2 regions of the Peribacillus sp. NPDC097264 genome follow, and region 2 is predicted to be linked to the other one. Evidence: riboswitches for the same ligand, from Rfam matches in the RefSeq annotation. Region 2 holds a riboswitch; the other holds the start of a gene.
What was found. Region 2 has a riboswitch for preQ1 ahead of ACQKL0_RS17935 (QueT transporter family protein). Riboswitches for the same ligand answer to the same signal wherever they lie in the genome.

Region 1 (9,041 bases), on a different contig from region 2:
CAAAATATGTATGCAAGACCATTCCCCCTCTAAACGTTATCTTCAGTTTAAAAGGTTACGTAACGTTACCTGCAAGCACTTATTTTCCAAAAATGCCCCAATGATGGTGCATACAAAAAAAGACCGCAAGCAAATGCTGCGGCCACCGGTCCATACTTTTAATGTTTGAATGCTAGTTGATATTGCTTTGGAAGCTCAATCTGTTTATTCAGCGTTTTAGAAGCCTCTAATGTCCAGTAAGGATGACGGAGCATCCCTCTTCCCACTGCCACCAAGTCGGCTTCTTCGTTACCAATGATCGAGTTGGCAAGGATCGGGTCTTCCAATCGGCCTACAGCAATTACTGGGACGTCCAGCGCTTTTTTGATTTCTCTCGCTAATGGCGTTTGATAATTGGCATGCGTGCCCGGTCTTCCATCAGCGCCAATCGGACCTTCTCCACCGGAGCTGACATGGAACATATCCACACCCGCTTCTTTAAAGACTTTCGAAAACTCGATGCTCTCTTCAATTCCATATCCTCCATCCACATACTCTTTAGCAGAGATGCGCATGATCAAAGGCATATCGGCAGGCATTTCACTTTTCGCCGCTTTAATGACTTCCACTCCGAACTTGGTCAGGTCTTTCCCGTATTCGTCTTCCCGCTTATTCGTAAGTGGAGAGGTGAACTGGTGAATTAAATAGCCATGTGCACCATGCAACTCAATGACGTCGAATCCAGCTTGTACCGCTCTTCTGACAGATAGACGGAACTTCTCGACCATTCCCTTCACTTCTTCCGTTTCCAAGGCTCTCGGCGTTTTATACGTTTCATCAAAGGCAATCGCCGATGGGGCAACAGGTGTCTCTGCATCTTCGGCTTTGCGTCCTGCATGGGCGATTTGGATGCCGATTTTTGCTCCATATTGATGCACTTCATCGACAATCTTAGTGAAAGCACCAACTTGATCGTCAGACCATAGACCAAGGTCGCGATTGGAAATCCGGCCATCCGGTTCCACATCGGTCATTTCCACGATGATCAAACCTGTGCCGCCAATCGCTCTGCTTACATAATGATGTTGGTGCCAGCTTGTCGGTACGCCATCTTCAGCCATGACTGAATACTGACACATAGGTGGCATGACGACTCTATTTTTAAGATCGAGATTTTTTATAGAATAAGGGGAAAATAAATCTTTCATAGTATCTAACTCCTTCTCAAAGTATTATAATGCATGCACATGCATTTATATCATGCACAAAAAGTAGTGTCAACTAATTCAAATCGACCGATGCTCAAATCGGCTATTGTCATTGATCCATCCTATTGGTACATTTAATTTAACGAATGGTACATGTAAAATAGGTAAACAGAGGGAGGCAAAAAGATATGTCCCATGAACAATCCCTTATAAATACTTGGTTATCCTTTACACATATACATGCCGAGCTCTCCAATGACCTTGATAGAGCCTTGCAGGAAAAGCACCAAATGCCCTTGAATGAGTTTTACGTTTTATTGTACTTATCTCAGGCACCCGAAAAAAAATTGAGGCTTTTGGAATTACAGCGGCTTGTCGGGTTAAGCCAAAGTGCCATGTCCAGGCTTTCCGTCAGGATGGAAAACAAAAGTTGCGGGGTAATAAAACGGCTCGGATATGAAGATGACCGACGTGGCGTATGTGCCCTCATCACGGATAAGGGTGAGCAGCGCCTTCGCGAAATGTTGGAAACGGTTAACGAAACGCTTAACACATCATTATCCAACAGTGACATGGGTACAGCCCTTGCTTTTTTCATGAATGGTCAATCATCGAGTAAGGACGATTGAATGAAAAAAAGAGATAGACTGCAAGCTCGTCTATCTCTGCCTTTCCTTAAAAATCGAAGTTGTCAGGATCTGGTCCGACTCGATGATTCTGATTCATTTCATTCATTCGCGCCATATCTTCTTCCGTTAGTTCAAAATCAAATACCGAGGAGTTCTCCACGATTCGATGCTCTTTTGTCGACTTTGGAATCGTCACGATTCCATTTTGTAAATCCCAACGTAAGATGACCTGGGCCACGGATTTTCCATACTTGGATGCAATCTCTTGAAGGTCCTTATTATCTAATAATTCACCTTGCATTAATGGAGACCAAGCTTCCAATTGAATGCCTTCTTGTCGGCAAAATTCCAGCAATTCCCTTTGAGTTAAGCGCGGATGACATTCAACTTGATTGACCATTGGCTTCACTTCTGCCTCATTCAATAAATCCTTCAGATGGTGGATTTGGAAATTACTTACCCCGATCGCTTTTACCTTTCCTTCTTTATAAAGAGTCTCCATTGCTCTCCAAGCCTCTTTATATTTCCCTTCGACTGGCCAATGAATCAAGTAAAGATCAAGATAATCCAAACCTAGCTTCTTTAAGCTAGTCTCGTAAGCAGCGATTGTCGATTCGTAGCCTAGTTCGGAATTCCAAACTTTTGACGTTACAAACAAATCCTCTCTTACAATGCCCGCTACCTCTAGACCTTCGCGGATTCCTTGCCCTACTCCCTCTTCATTCGCATAAATGGCTGCAGTATCAATGCTGCGATACCCGTGTTTAATGGCTACTTTGACTGCATTCACTAACTCTGGGCCTTCCTCCACTTTAAATACACCTAAACCGAACCAAGGCATTTCGACGCCATTATGTAATGTTGTTGTTGCTTGTAAACTATTGACCATAATCAGAAACCTCCAATTTTTATTATCCACTATAAGAAATGTCTACTGCTTTTGAGGCATCATCCACCTCACCATCCATTATGATATATTTTAGTAGTAAAATACAGTAATGTACTTTAAAGGATAAGACGTATGATGATTTACAGTGCTTGAAAGAAAGTGTTGAGCGAGAAACTGAAGATTGACAAAGGAAGGAACCCTTATGTCCCATGTAGAAAACTATATACAGCGGGGGAACATTAGGAAATGATTAATAGGAGGAAAACATGAGAGTACTATTTGAGTTAATCCGGATTCTTTTATTATTCGGTATTGTCGGGGCATTGTGTTCCGTTCTGTTAGAGAATGTGTATCAGAGTTTCGGAATAGATTATAATCAGTATAGCTACTTCGGTTCTGTGGCCATACTTATATTATTGTTTGTTTTATATAGAAACAAGTTGCAATTCAGTGGGTGGTACAAAGGGAAAAAAGAAAAGCTGCCAAAAAGGGTTACCCAGGTCCTTTTCTTATTCTCCATCGTATTGTTATCTTTACCTCCCCTATTACAGCTTATGAGCTAATCATTGGGAACGTAATTATATGTGAGTTGGGGTGAACGATGTGCGGAGTGTGATTAATCTATTGATTCTCTTTCTTCTTCTCGGCGGATTTTGGTATGGGTATGGAAAAGACATTCAGGAGTCGGGATTAAAGGCGGGAATCGGATCTTTCACGACGGATGTTCGCTCTCTCTTAACCAAACCTGAAGTATCAAATGCCATTGAAAAACTGAATACCAGAGTCAACCAGTTGATAGGCAAATTGACGGATACATTCGATCAAGCAAGAGATGAGGAACAAACCGAAACGAAAAAGGTGGATAAACCTGACTTGAAGGCCCCTGCTGAATCCTCCTTTTCGGTCCGTAATATCGAGCTTGGCGACACAAAGGAATCCGTCGAAAAGCAGGCAGGTGAGGCCAAACGCCATTCCCTGAACGAATATGGAGTAGAGTGGTTTGCCTATCATGAAAATTATCAAAATTTCTTCATGGTGGCCTACGACAGCAAGAATAGAGTCGTTGGTCTCTATACAAACCAGGATTTGATTTCATCCAAGCAAGGAATCAAACGAAATACACCCAAGGAAACCGTGACGAAAAAATTGGGTAAACCAATAACAAAACTGCTTAAAGGAAATGTATATTACCAGATTCAAAGCAATGGTGAATATGATACGTTCAAAATGGATAACAGCTTCGTCACGATTTTTTATGATAAACACGAGGATAATACAGTCACATCGATCCAAATCATCAGTGCAGGTCTTGAACAGCAAAAAAGCACCTATTTTGCCCCCTCCAGCCCGGAGCTTAAAAAGGGATTTGAATATCAACTATTCGACTTGACCAATGCCTCAAGGGTCAATCATGATCTTTCCGTCCTGTCATGGGATAAGCAGGTGAAAGTGACGGCCCAAGATCACAGTAAAGACATGGCCGTCAACCAATACTTTAACCATACTAATCTTGATGGGGAATCCCCCTTCGATCGGATGGAAAGTGACAAAATCTCTTTCCGCATGGCCGGAGAGAACCTTGCCGCTGGTCAGAACAGCAGTATCTTCGCCCACGAAGGCTTAATGAATTCCATCGGTCACAGGGAAAATAAATTACAAAAAGACTTTTCTTCACTGGGAGTGGGCGTCGCCTTTGAAGAAGATGAAAAGCCGTATTACACAGAAAACTATTTAAAAAGATAAGCCACTTTACATGCCGTAATCAGGAAAAGCCTGATCGGCTTTTTTATTTTCTTTAATATTCTGTTAATTTAGCATTTTAACTTGACTCCTACTTTATCACTGTAAGATAATACATAAGAGTAATAACATGGAAAAAAGACAGGATAACAGCCGCATCACTACATAGGAAAATGAGTAATGACACTCACGAATAAAGGCCCCATTTGCGAAAAGCCTAATGAATATAAGGGAGCCCTGACAAAAAACATCCGGAAAGTCACATAGAAGAAATTGAAAGTACGGAACAGCACTAAAACCCAAGAAGTCATTTTACTCTCTAACTTGCGCTGCTCTGGGTGAAAATAAAAAATACAAGAGGTAGATTGGGAGGGTGATCATGGAATCCGGGAACAGATTGAAACAGGAGCAACTCGATAAAATATGGCTGGCACTTATAATGGAAGCCAAAAAAAGTGGCCTAACGATAGAACAGGTCAAAAAATTCATCGAGAAGAACTCAAGTGACGAGCCTGCCCAAAAAATACGTTAAAAAAGTGGACTTCCAGGAGTCCACTTTTTCATCCAACAGCAAAAGGTGTGCGCAACTATGAATCAATGTACCTGGGATATTACGAGCTTGATTGGTCCCCTCACGAATCCATCCCTTTTCTAAACACTTTGGAGAATGGATGTACAGATAACACCTATATCATCTGCATGGGGAAAAGGCCGCCTACCAAACCAGGTTATTCAAGAACCGATGAACATCTTCATAAACTTGCTCCCGCTCTTTCCCCAATGTGATGATATGCCCTGATTGCTCATACCATATCAATTGCCTATGTTGCGTATCGACATCATTGAAGATCATGGGTGCACTTTCCGTATAGTCGGAATCGTCCAACCGGCCCTGTTGAACAAGAGTCGGTGCCGTAATCAAATCCAAATTTTCACTAGTATCTTCTATGACATGCAAAACATCTTTCAACGAGTGCATAGGCTCTTTTTCTAACCGTTTTATTTCTGCATCGATTTGGTCTGCGTCTTTGCCTTCGAATTTTTTGTAGGCCCTGGCATAACTGATCATACGATTATGTAATCGACTCACGTCTCTCCCTTGCATCGGGGCACACATGGAAACGACACCTTTCACAGGAAATTCCGTTCCCACTTTTAAAGAAAAGACCCCACCGAGGGAAATCCCGACAACGGCGATATCCTCGTACCCTCCTTCTTTAAGGTAACGGTACCCATCCACTACGTTTTTCCACCATTCCTTTGGACCTGTATGGATAAGTTCCTCAGCTGGCAATCCATGACCTTTATATAGAGGTGCGTGGCAGGTATAGTCGCGGTCATTGAGATAACGACCCAACTTCTTCATATCTGCTGTGCTTCCAGTAAATCCGTGAAGTAAGAGAACTGCTCTATCTCCACCTTTGTATGTGAATGACTCAGGTGCAATGACTTTCATACTATCTGCTCCTTTTCCTCAAGTTGTATATATTGAAATTTCTGATAAAATCATTAACTATTTAAAATAATCACCATTACCCCGATTATAGTACCTATGCCTTACTTAGGACAAGTGATGCGGTCCGAAGGACATTTTACTATGACTGGTTTTATTTAGCAATCTAAATTTTCCTTTTTTAGTTTAGCAATGATGTACCTTATATTTCGAGGTACATCCTGTTAATAAAAAGGTACGTAATCATACCGTACCTTTTCCCTTCTTATTATCGATAACCTTGTTTGACTACGCAGGACAGGAATCTAATTTCCTATAAGAAAAACCCGTTTAACAACGGGTTTTGTTTACTCGCATTCTCTCGATTCTAGCTTATCAAGGTTATGCTTTCTGTAGTTGGCACAAGAAAGCTTCAAGCATTCTCCCTGGACTTGCGGACCATATTTCTCGCGAAAAGCCTCCAAGCAATAGCACTTATCTTCTTCTTTAGTATCATCCACCAAGCGCATTCCCTCCATTATTGATCCGCTTATCAAGCCTTACATGGATTTTCCCCAATAGAATGGCCCCCATTGACTGAATGACCGTTTTGACAATAATCTGACCAACAATCGCGGCAGGTACAGAGGACCACGGCAAGATGTTCGCCCCCAGTGGACTAAGCCCAATCACCACAAATATTGCGGAATCGAAAAAGCCTCCAACTACCCCTGAGTAAAATACCCTCCAACTTAATGGTAGCTTCAATCGAGTATATATTTCCGTATCTGCCGTTTCCGCCACCACGAATGAAAGGGCTGAAGCAAATACGATTAATAATGTATCCCCTAACAAGAATGATACACTGGCTGATAAAATTAATGCCAGGATAATGCACAGATAAGTCCTTGCCCTGCCAAACTTATTTTGAACTAAATCACGGAAGATGAAGGTCCCTCCGATCAACAATGTCCCCATCGGGATGATGAACATACCAAATTGCAATGGCATAAAAGCGGCTGTCACCACATTCGCGGTCACAATGGACAATAAATACAATAGAACTCTAAACATTTCTTACAATCTCCTTTAATAGGAAAAAACAGCACCCTAAGAAAGAGTGCTGTTCTCCTTAGTTTTTTTGAGAGGGTAGCTAGAACCTCTTCCGCCTCAAGCGGATTATCTTTTTTCCTTTTTCATCTTATCTTGGATACGGGAGTAAATCAAGGATAAAAGTACCCCCTCGCGTATCTAAAAGTAAAGAACATATAATAGAAGAGAAACGGCATTCAATAGAAAGTATGACCTCCCCATCCTTTTCCTTACACGCCCCGTTTATTTCCCCAGATATACGTGTGCAGCTGGGGGAGCACCTTCACATCATTCAGTTCGTCATCGGCAATCACCCGATTAATTAACTGTTCATATTTCCCCAACAGTTCACTGACCAACTGCCGGTCGTCCGTCGTCACGCTGTCATCATTGCCTACCTGCAGGTAATAAGGAATGCCTGGATAGCGCGCATGTACAGTCTTCGCATATTGATAATCAGCTTCATCAAATACGACAATCTTCAAAGAGATTTGATTTTCATCCCTTCTATTGGAAAGCTTGGATAGGATATCATCAAGCACTTCAAAATCGGTCTTCATCCTTGAACTTGGCGGTTTTGGTGATATCGTCAGTTCATCAATATCGAGAAACCAATCCTGCCACCGGCTACCTTGTGTCTCCACGCCAATTCTGATGTTCTTCTCTTTTAAAAGGGTGATTAACTCAGCCATATTCTTCAAGAGGCCGGGATTACCCCCGGATATCGTCACGAAGGAGAAACCCTTGCCTCCCTTGAGTTTTAGCTCCTCCCATATTTCTTCAGCTGTCATGTGGACGATATCTTCCTTTCCTGTCCCATCCCAAGTGAAGGCGGAATCACACCAAGCACATGAATAGTCGCACCCAGCTGTCCGGACGAACATCGTCTTTTGCCCGATGACCATGCCTTCCCCTTGAATGGTCGGCCCGAAGATTTCCATGACGGGCAGCTTACTCACAGTCCATCCACTCCCGTCTTGCTTCAGCATAACTCGTCGGCGTTTCATAAAGACGGACAAATTCAACCCTAGCCCCTTTATAGTCCTTGTTTTGCAGGGCATCAGCCATCTTTTCATAAATCCAGACGACGATATTTTCAGCTGTTGTATTCATAAGTGGCAGCGTTTCATTCAAATAGCGGTGGTCAAGATGAATGTCGATTTCTTTTTTCCAGATCTCTTTGATGTCGCCAAAGTCAATCATCAACCCTCGGGAATCATTATAGCCGCTTATGCCAAAAATGACCTTATACGTATGGCCATGCAGATTCTTGCATTTCCCTTCATAATCATGAAGATGATGAGCTGCATCAAACGTGAATTCTTTGCTCACGAGCACCCGTCTTAGATGATAGTTCAATTGATTACGATGAATGTCCTGTTCTATTTTTTGAAGCTTATCGACAATCTTGAACCCATACATTATAGGTTCACCTGCCGTCTAATCACATAGTCATCCAGACCCTTTTTTCGAAGCTTGCATGCCGGACACTCCCCACAGCCATCGGCTATGATTCCGTTATAACAAGTCAGCGTCTTTTCACGAACGAAATCAAAGGCACCCAGTTGATCCGCCATTTCCCATGTTTCTTCTTTATTCAGCCACATAAGCGGCGTATCTATAACAAAAGACTGATCCATCGAGAGATTCAAAGTGACATTCAACGATTTAATGAACACATCCCGGCAGTCTGGATATCCGCTAAAGTCCGTCTCACAAACACCCGTTACAATATGCTTCGCCCCAATTTGGCTTGCAAGCACTCCTGCGAATGACAAGAACAGTAAATTCCTTCCCGGTACGAATGTAGACGGTAACTCCCCTTCTTCCCCTTCCGCCACGGCAATGTCACTTCTCGTCAACGCATTCGGCGCCAACTGGTTCAACAACGACATATCCAAAACATGATGCGGGATGTCCAGTTCCTTTGCAATATTCCGCGCACAATCAATTTCCAAGCTATGACGCTGATTATAATCAAACGTCACTGCCTCCACTTCCGAAAAATGCTTCATGGCCCAGAATAAACACGTCGTACTGTCTTGTCCCCCACTAAACACCACTACTGCCTT
Region 2 (9,041 bases):
GGCTTTGCTAGGACAAGCAATTCGCTAACGATTAAGTTGATTCGGTCTAATTCGCTAAGCATGATGGTGTAATATTGATCATGGGGTTGGTCGTTTTTTTTCAGGAGTTGAACGAACCCTTTTAAGGACGTTAAAGGGTTGCGCACTTCATGAGCAACACTTGCTGCAAGTTCACCGATGATCGAAAGTTTCTCGGATTTTCGTAAGCGTCTTTCTGTTTCACGAATTTGTGTTACGTCTTTTGCATACGTAATGATACCGGCTAATTCTTTGCCCACTAACATGGGAACAAAAGTACAAGAAAGTAAAATGGAATTCCCGTATTTGGTAACAAGCGCTATATCTTTTCCTTTTTTAATCCCCTTCTGATTTTCCACGACATATTGACAGGATGATTGGATGAGCTCTTTAGCTTCTGCGGAAAAATCCAAATCAATAAAAGGGTCCCCTTGAACTTCACCTTTACGGAATCCAGTGACGGTTTCAAATCTTGGATTGACGTTTGTGATGGTTCCTTTCAAATCAAGCATTAACATGGGGGAAGGGTTGTGATCAAACAAAGACTTATAACGCTGTTCACTAGCAAGCAATTGACTTTCCGCGGCAATTCTTTCTGAAATATCCCTACCTATGACTACTAACCCTTTTCGTGAACCATCTTCATGAAATAATGGGACTTTGATGGTATCGAAGGTCTTAAAATGACCGTTTGGCAGTGGAATATTCTCCTCACAACGCGTAATCTTCTTCATTGCCCATGTTTCTTGATCGGAATCTTCACAGTAAATCAATGAATCTCTGTAGAATTGGGAGTACTCGGCAAGCTCGCTATCTTTTTTTCCTTTATAGTCCACATTCTCCAATTGGAATAACTGAAGTCCAAACGTATTCGATTCTAGCCATCTACCTTCTCCATCCTTAAAATTCACAAAGTCTACCATTGAGTTAATAAGGGTACTTCGAAGTTGTTCTTCTTCTTTTAGTTGTTTGAACTCTTCTCTTTTAGATAAGTAGAGAAATAAAATCAAACCGATTAATAGGACAAAGATGAACCCTTCTGCTCGCTGGAGTTGAAGGAACGCCTCTTTAGTATTCAAGGAATTCATTAAATAGTAATTGAAAACAAGTAATGTGGTCATTCCAGAAAGAATGTAGATTACTAATATGATACGTCTCGGCATATGGGTCTCCCTGAATTCTCCGACATTTCAAAGCTGAAATACATACACATTTTAACAAACTATTGGCTGAAAATATACGATTCCACACAAAAAAACAGGCAGCAAGGTTACCTGTTTTTCTTAAAGAGTGATAGGTTCTTTTTTTTCTTGAAGCGCTTGTAGATAAGGAAAAAGGTTAAGAGCAGGAAACCGAGTACAATCAATGTATATTGATTCATCTCTACGGAAAGAAGTCCATATGGAATTAAAGAGAGAAAGAAGAAGTAGATGAGATTGCCTAATGCTGTTGCCATTAAGAAATCTTTGAAGGTGACGGAACTAACTCCAGCTGCAAGGTTTATTAAACTTGTCGGTATGAAAGGGAAAATTCTACCGGTAAAGACATACATAAACCCATGATCCTTGACGGAATCCTGCGAGTCGGTACCCATCTTTCTTAAAATCAATGACTGGAACCAGTGCCTGGCAGCATAGAAAATGGTTCCTGACGCGACCACGCTTGTTAACCAACTCCATAGATACCCGAATGCAAAGCCAAAGATCGTTACATTAATTGTTAAAAGTAAAATCAGGGGGATGACAGTAAAGGAGTTCTGAATGATCATCAAAACGAACGTCACTACAAAGGTAAGAAGGAGATTTTCTGTCAATATGGCTATCACGGATTCCAAGTCGCTATTCCAAATCATCGTGAATAATTCTGAATTTAGCCCGATGAATGTTACTACAATCAGAAGGACGAGTAACATCAGTATTTTTTTCTGCAAAAAGTCACCACCATTTATCAATTTTTTTGAGTATGGTTGAAAAAAAGAGCCGCTGCATGTAGCAGACAGCTCTTTGAATATAGAATGTTCTTTTACTTTATGCACAGTGAGTTCAAAGCAACTTTCCAAATTGAATTCTTTTATTCATCATATAAATGATGGGTGCCCCGATCAGTAGGACGAGGAATTCCCCGGCTGCTGTTGTTGCCCAACTTATTAAGAATGGCAATCCTAAGACTAGATTCAATTCTATGGCTATTAGGAACATCGTAACCGTGAATATGATGATGGTCATGGCCATTCGACCCTTAATGCCCGTTATGAAACGGGAAGAAAAGATGACAAGCAATAAGGCTATCAGAGATTGCCCGACCCCAAAAATCAAGTCATATGCCCCTAACTGTGAAAAGAAAAGGTTCGATATGAACACACCGACGACTATGCCGGATATATATTTCTTATTAAATACAATAAGATGATTCAACATTTCGGGAATGCGGAATTGAAGCACCCCAAACATAATCGGCTGAAGCACGAATGAGACAGCGATATAGATGGCAGCCAATAGACCATTTATCGCGAGCGTACGAATATTCATATTTTTCTCTCCCTAGTTTTTTATCGTGGGATGGTTACGAACCACGTTAGGCTTTTGCCCGAAGTTTAATAGTATCGTATTTTGGCCTCTTTCGTCAATTTCAAGATTTTATGCGAAATATTGAATATTTAGAATAAAGGAAAGAGATTTTGCTTTACTATAGTGAAGAATGGTACGATTCATAAAAAGAGTTAAAGGAAAGGGATGAAAGTAAATGTCAATCGAGAGTGTTAGGGCCCACTTTAAACAATGGAACAGGGAACATGATGTGATGGAATTCAAAACATCTAGTGCCACAGTAAACCAAGCTGCGGAGACAATCGGGGTTATACCCGCGCGCATTGCCAAAACGTTGTCATTTAGGGGAGAAGGAGACCAAGCAATTTTGGTCGTGGCCGCTGGAGATGCGAAAGTCGATAATAAGAAGTTCCGGAAAATGTTTGGGTTCAAGGCAAGGATGTTATCTCCAGAAGAAGTTCTTGAACAGACCGGACATGCAATCGGGGGTGTCTGCCCATTTGGATTGGCAAATGAACTGGATGTTTACTTGGATGTTTCGATGAAACGGTTTGAGACAGTTTTCCCGGCTTGCGGGAGCGCGAACTCAGCCATTGAACTTTCACTCGGGGATTTATTTCAATTCTCAAAAGCAAAGGACTGGGTAGATGTTTGCAAGGACTGGGAACAAGAAGTGAATGAAGATATGCAGAAACATATCATTTGAATGAAGGAATAAAGTCCACTTCATGTGGACTTATTTCTGATAGTGGGGAGTTATTAGGTTCTAATGAATGAGGATAGAATGCTAATGATGGAGGGTCATGGATGTCCAATGTAGAGTACAAAAACAATAATAGTAGTTATCACAGTCTTAAAAATCTATATGAGGAAAATATCACGGTCAGAAGCATAGCCCAAGAGTTTGAGTTTTGTGGAAAAGATGAATCGGCCATTGATATCAAAAATGTAATGGAGGAAAAACACTTTGATACATTGGCCGTGAAAGACCAGGGGGAAATCGTTGGTTATATCGATAGACATGAACTTGGCGAAGGGAACATTTCGGATTATATGAAGCTCTTTTCCCCAAGGGAACTTGTATCGGATTCAACGCCCTTGATCCAATTGTTAGGCATTTTTAAGAAGAAAACGAGGGTATTCGTGTTAGAGAATAATTCAATCAAAAAGTTAATCACGCATGCCGACCTCCAAAAACCACCAATCAGGATGCTGATTTTTGGCTATATCACTTTATTGGAAATGAGACTTAGTGATATTATCATGCATCGATTCGGGGGTGAAAGCTGGTATCCGATGATTAGTGAGGATCGTCTACATAAGGCAAGTGAATTATATGAAAGGAGAATGGAGAAAAATGAGGAGATTAATTTAATTGAATGTCTACAAATTAGCGATAAATTCGACATTATTCATAAAGATAAAGAGTTGAGAACATTTTTTCAAATCCCATCCAAAAGTAAAGGGAAGAAAGATGCCAATGCCATCAGGAAGTTACGGGATAAGATTTCACATGCTAATGAACTTGGGATGGATATGTCTTGGATTGAAATCATAGAAGTGGTCGAAATCTGTGGCCGCTTGCTGGAAATCTCTGAGTCCTATCATTATGAATGGTAAACAGATAGAAGGAGTGAACAGAAAGGGAGAGTGCTGGTTGCTCCATTTTCAATATCCCGGAAAACCTTGAGGAAGTCGTTAGGAGAACCTGTTAGTATGCGGTTCTTTTTTTGTTGCGGAAAAAAGCTGCCTGAATGGAAGGCAGCTTTTCTCGGTCTTTAAAATTCAGGCAGTTCATCCAGATTATTTTCTTTAATGCCATCAGGCTCACTTCGTAAAATGTCCCGACCATATTTATGAAAGACATCTACGTTGGCGAGTGCTCCGGCCTTGGCTTCTGAAAGAGCGGTGGGATAGTCCAGTTCCCGTCCGGTATTTGTCTTGATGGCGATGATATTATCTTCCTCATTCTTCCGTACGGCGACAATTTCTTCTTTATCGTTCCCACCTTGTTGGTTCGCTTGTGGCGTTCCTTGTTGTTTGTAGGATTCATAGGCTTCTTCAAATGTGTCCATTGTACACCTCCTCTTTATAGGGTGAACCATTTCTCCAGCAATATACGAACTGGTTTTCGTCATCATTGAGCCGGATTTCTGTCATAATGGGCCGAATTTTCGGCTAGGGTTTACGTTTGAACCTAACTTGATTGGACTTTTCTGTTTGGCATGGCACTTGCATTATAAATAAGTGGAAGTGAGAAAAACACGGACCTAAGGGAGGAATAGAATCATGAATGTAAATCAGGGGACAAGTACGGTGGAATCGAAAACATTGAAGGATGTTAAAACAATGAAGGCAGCGGTCGTCAATGAATTTAAACAAGAGCTTGAAATTAAGGATGTACCGATTCCGGATTTAGAGTATGGTGAGATTTTAGTTAAAATTAAGGCATGTGGCGTATGTCACACGGATTTACATGCAGCACATGGCGACTGGCCGGTGAAGCCAAAGCTCCCGCTTATTCCTGGACATGAAGGAGTAGGGATTATCGAGAAGGTAGCAGAGGGCGTCACAACATTGAAAGTCGGTGACCGAGTAGGAATTCCATGGCTTTATTCGGCATGTGGCGACTGTGAATACTGTTTGACGGGTCGTGAAACGCTCTGCTTGGATCAACTCAATGCAGGATATTCGGTGGACGGAGGATATGCGGAATATTGTAAGGCACCGGCAAAATATGTTGTCAAGGTTCCGGAAGGGCTAGATTTTGCCGAGGTCTCCCCAATTTTCTGTGCAGGTGTGACGACGTATAAAGCGCTTAAGGTTTCAGAAGCAAAACCAGGGGACTGGGTCGCAATCTATGGTATTGGCGGACTTGGGCATGTTGCGCTTCAATATGCGAAGGCGATGGGATTCAATGTCATTGCCGTCGATATTCAAGATGATAAGCTTGAGCTGGCAAAAGAACTAGGAGCGGATTATACAGTGAATGGGTTGAAGAGCGACCCCGTTCAAGCAATTAAGGATAAAGTTGGTGGCGTACAAGCAGCTATTTCTGTTGCCGTAACGAAAAAAGCATTTGAACAGGCTTACAGTTCAGTCAAAAGAGGCGGAACACTCGTCGTGGTCGGATTGCCGAATGATGAACTTCCTATCCCTATTTTTGATACGGTATTAAATGGGGTAACGGTGCGAGGTTCAATCGTTGGTACAAGAAAAGATTTACAAGAATCTCTTCAATTTGCGGCAGATGGAAAAGTACGGACGAATATTGAAACAAGACAGCTTGATGAAATCAATGATGTGTTTAAAATGATGGAAAAGGGTGAAATTAACGGTCGTATCGTTTTAACAATGGAATAGAAAAAAATGAAAGGGTATCCTATTAATGGGGGCACCCTTGTTCATATAAGAGTCAGGTATGTTTTTTTTCATTTAGTATATAACGTAATTTCCTCATTGAAATCTGTAGGCGCTTGGCGGCTTCATTCCGGTTTCCAAACGTTTTTTGAAGGGTTTGCAGGACGAGCTCTTTTTCGATGGTAGATTCGAACTGTTTGATTTCCAAGAGTATGTTTTCAAGCGTCAGCTCATCTTTTTCATTAAAATCGGCTACAAGTTTCTTCCGCCATTCTTCGAGAGGGTTTTCAGGAGAGTGAAGATCCATTGTAGCTTGTTTCTTGGATGAAATGACCTGATGGGTAGGGAGAACGATATCGTCCGCAGTGATATCCTGTCCATGATCTGCGAGGGTTAAGGTTCTCATCACGGTATTAGATAGCTCACGTATATTTCCGGGCCAGTCGTATAGCTGTAATTTTTCGATAGCCTCTTGTGAAAAGGATACATCTGCCTGACCATTCCTTTCGACCAGATGCTCGACAAGTAGAGGGATATCCTCTTTTCTATGACGTAATGCTGGTATTTCAAGAGTGACAACATTCAGGCGGTAAAATAGATCCTCCCGAAATTTATTGTTTTCTACTGCTTGCTGAAGATTTTCATTAGTGGCAGCTACCAATCGTGCGTTGGTCCGTAATGTCCCACTGCTTCCGACCCGCATAAATTCCCTAGTTTCCAGGACCCGCAGAAGCTTGACTTGGATGGCTGGACTGGCATCAGCAATTTCATCAAGGAAAAGGGTTCCATTTCCGGCTATTTCAAAAAAGCCTTTTCGTTGTTGGGTTGCACCGGTGAATGCGCCTTTTTCATGGCCGAATAATTCACTTTCAAGCAGGGATTCTGAAATGGCTCCACAATTAATCGCGATAAAGGGCTCGTGGTTACGCGGGCTTGCTGAGTGAATGAAGCGGGAGAGCACCTCTTTACCCGTTCCCGTTTCCCCTTCTATTAAGACATTAACCGATTTTTGAGCGACTTTGAACGCCATTTCTGTCAGTTCTTTCATTATGACACTTTCACCGACGATGAGACCGGAGTCCCTGGCCAGTTTCTGAAAGAAATGCTGATTCACATCCGTGTTTTCATTCAGGAGGTTTTCAATCTGCTTTTCTAATACCTCAATATCGGCAAAGGGTTTTTCCATATAATCACTTGCGCCAAGTTTCATAGCGCGGACGGCGGTCTTGACTGTGCTGTAACCAGTCATGATGAGTGCCTTGCAACGAGGTTGTTTTTGTTTGAGATGTTGTAAAAGGGAAAGGCCGTCACAATCAGGAAGCTTCAAATCAATCATCGCAGCATCATAATGCTCCTGATTAAAATCGATTGCATAAAAGTCCTTTCCACTATGTATGACGTGTACGTTGTATCCTTTCATCGTAAAAAGCCGGGATAAAAAGGTACCCACCTCTTTTTCATCGTCCACTACAAGTAAATGAATCATGTTATTCACTCCTCTCATCTTCTGTCGGTAGGGGGATCTTCAGTGAAAATATACTTCCTTGGCCTGGCGTACTCCATACGTCAATTTTGCCGCCATGATCTTTCGCGATGCCAAGACTAACAGACAACCCCAGTCCAGTCCCCTTGTCGCGGTCTTTTGTCGTATGAAAAGGGTGGAAAATAAGAGGGAGGCGCTCGGCTTCAATTCCTGTCCCATTATCAGCCACCTGGACGATCATATATTCCTCTTCTAAAAAGGTCTGGATGGTGATTGTTTTTGGGGCTGATTCATCAAGATCACTCAAGGCATCCTTGGCATTCAATAACAAGTTGATGATAATCTGTTCAATCTGCTGTTGGCTGCCCTTGATGTACGGCAGGTCTTCCTGTAGGGAAAGGTGAATGAATATTTGTTTCTTCTCGAGTTGGAACTTCAGCAAGTTCAAAACTTGGTGGATGGCTTCGTTCATAGAATAATAGTGGAACTTGTATTCATCCTGCCGTGAAAAGGTAAGCAGACTTTTTACGATTTGCCTGCATCGGTCGCCGCAATTTTGGATATCGGTTAGCAGGTTGTAATCATGGTGTTCCGGAAGTGTGCTTCTCAATAAAAGCTGAGAGTTACCAATGATGGCGGTTAATGGACTATTCAATTCATGGGCTATTCCCGCTGCCATTTCACCGATGGCCCCTAGCTTGTCGGCATGAAGTAATTGAGCTTCCATTTTTCTTCTTTCGGTAACATTTTTATAATAAGCGATAACCCCGTATACTTGCTGTTCCTTGTTTTGAATGGGATAGGCGTGCATTTCCATTATGGCTCCTTGCTGAAGAAGGAGTTCCTGAAACCCTGGCTTATCAAGTGAGAAGGTTTCTTGAACGAGAGCTTGAGAGGCCTTTTTCAAAGGTTCTAATTCAAAAAAATCCTTGGCTGCATCATTGGATTTGTAGACCCCACCCTCCCGGTCAAAGACGACAATCATATCTTCTACCGCCTTAAAGGTATCCTCCCATTCCTGCTTAGAATGAAGTACTTCCATATAGAGCAGAGCATTTTCGAAAGTAAGCGCTAGCTGATTGGATAGTTGCTTTAGAAAATCTAACTCCTCTTTGAGCCATGCTGTGTTATTCTTCCTGCCGAAGGTTAAAATCCCGATTTCTTCATTTTTTCCGTACACAGGAATCAAGAGGAGCGTTTCTATCTGAAGGGACAGAAGTTGTTCTTTTTCTGGATAAGTAGGGAGCATCTCGACGTTTATCAGGATCGGCTCCTTTATCGAATGTAATTGGTCTTTGGATTCAATGTTAAGCTCGCATGGTTCATTAGGGCATATATGGAGTAGAGTCGGATCTTCTTCATATAAAATAATGAAATGACAGTCATCAAATGAGACCAGTCGTTTTAGTTTATCGACTACATTTCGAAGAATAAGATGAATATCCAAGTCTCCGTTCATGTTCTTGGTAATATCATTCATGATTTCAAGTTGTAGATTCTTCTTTTTTAACTCATCGACGGTCTTCTTTAGTTCAGTGTAGTATGTTTTTTTCGAAGACCGTACACCGGTCATTAAATCTATCATTTCATTTTTGTTCATGGTTGCACCTCCTATAGGGCTGTAAGGAGCAATT

Region 1: linked by a shared signal. The riboswitch ahead of ACQKL0_RS14565 (VUT family protein) and the one ahead of ACQKL0_RS17935 (QueT transporter family protein) in region 2 are both predicted to bind preQ1.

The regions. Positions count from the first base shown of each region.
Region 1 covers NZ_JBNNSR010000008.1:126,425-135,465, reverse strand. Annotated here, with positions in the region: gene ACQKL0_RS14610 (CPBP family intramembrane glutamic endopeptidase) at 1-22, opposite strand, end outside; gene ACQKL0_RS14605 (NADH:flavin oxidoreductase/NADH oxidase) at 159-1,187, opposite strand; gene ACQKL0_RS14600 (MarR family winged helix-turn-helix transcriptional regulator) at 1,376-1,816, shown strand; gene ACQKL0_RS14595 (aldo/keto reductase) at 1,863-2,705, opposite strand; gene ACQKL0_RS14590 (hypothetical protein) at 2,972-3,268, shown strand; gene ACQKL0_RS14585 (CAP domain-containing protein) at 3,309-4,448, shown strand; gene ACQKL0_RS14580 (anti-repressor SinI family protein) at 4,825-4,977, shown strand; gene ACQKL0_RS14575 (alpha/beta hydrolase) at 5,161-5,901, opposite strand; gene ACQKL0_RS14570 (hypothetical protein) at 6,246-6,401, opposite strand; gene ACQKL0_RS14565 (VUT family protein) at 6,391-6,951, opposite strand; PreQ1 riboswitch class I at 7,004-7,046, opposite strand; gene queE (7-carboxy-7-deazaguanine synthase QueE) at 7,200-7,928, opposite strand; gene queD (6-carboxytetrahydropterin synthase QueD) at 7,921-8,391, opposite strand; gene queC (7-cyano-7-deazaguanine synthase QueC) at 8,391-9,041, opposite strand, start outside.
Region 2 covers NZ_JBNNSR010000013.1:22,055-31,095, reverse strand. Annotated here, with positions in the region: gene ACQKL0_RS17945 (ATP-binding protein) at 1-1,181, opposite strand, end outside; gene ACQKL0_RS17940 (TVP38/TMEM64 family protein) at 1,289-1,948, opposite strand; gene ACQKL0_RS17935 (QueT transporter family protein) at 2,061-2,546, opposite strand; PreQ1 riboswitch class I at 2,553-2,597, opposite strand; gene ACQKL0_RS17930 (YbaK/EbsC family protein) at 2,761-3,270, shown strand; gene ACQKL0_RS17925 (hypothetical protein) at 3,372-4,184, shown strand; gene ACQKL0_RS17920 (DUF3892 domain-containing protein) at 4,343-4,639, opposite strand; gene adhP (alcohol dehydrogenase AdhP) at 4,914-5,927, shown strand; gene ACQKL0_RS17910 (sigma-54-dependent transcriptional regulator) at 5,980-7,410, opposite strand; gene ACQKL0_RS17905 (ATP-binding protein) at 7,412-9,007, opposite strand; gene ACQKL0_RS17900 (iron-containing alcohol dehydrogenase) at 9,019-9,041, opposite strand, start outside.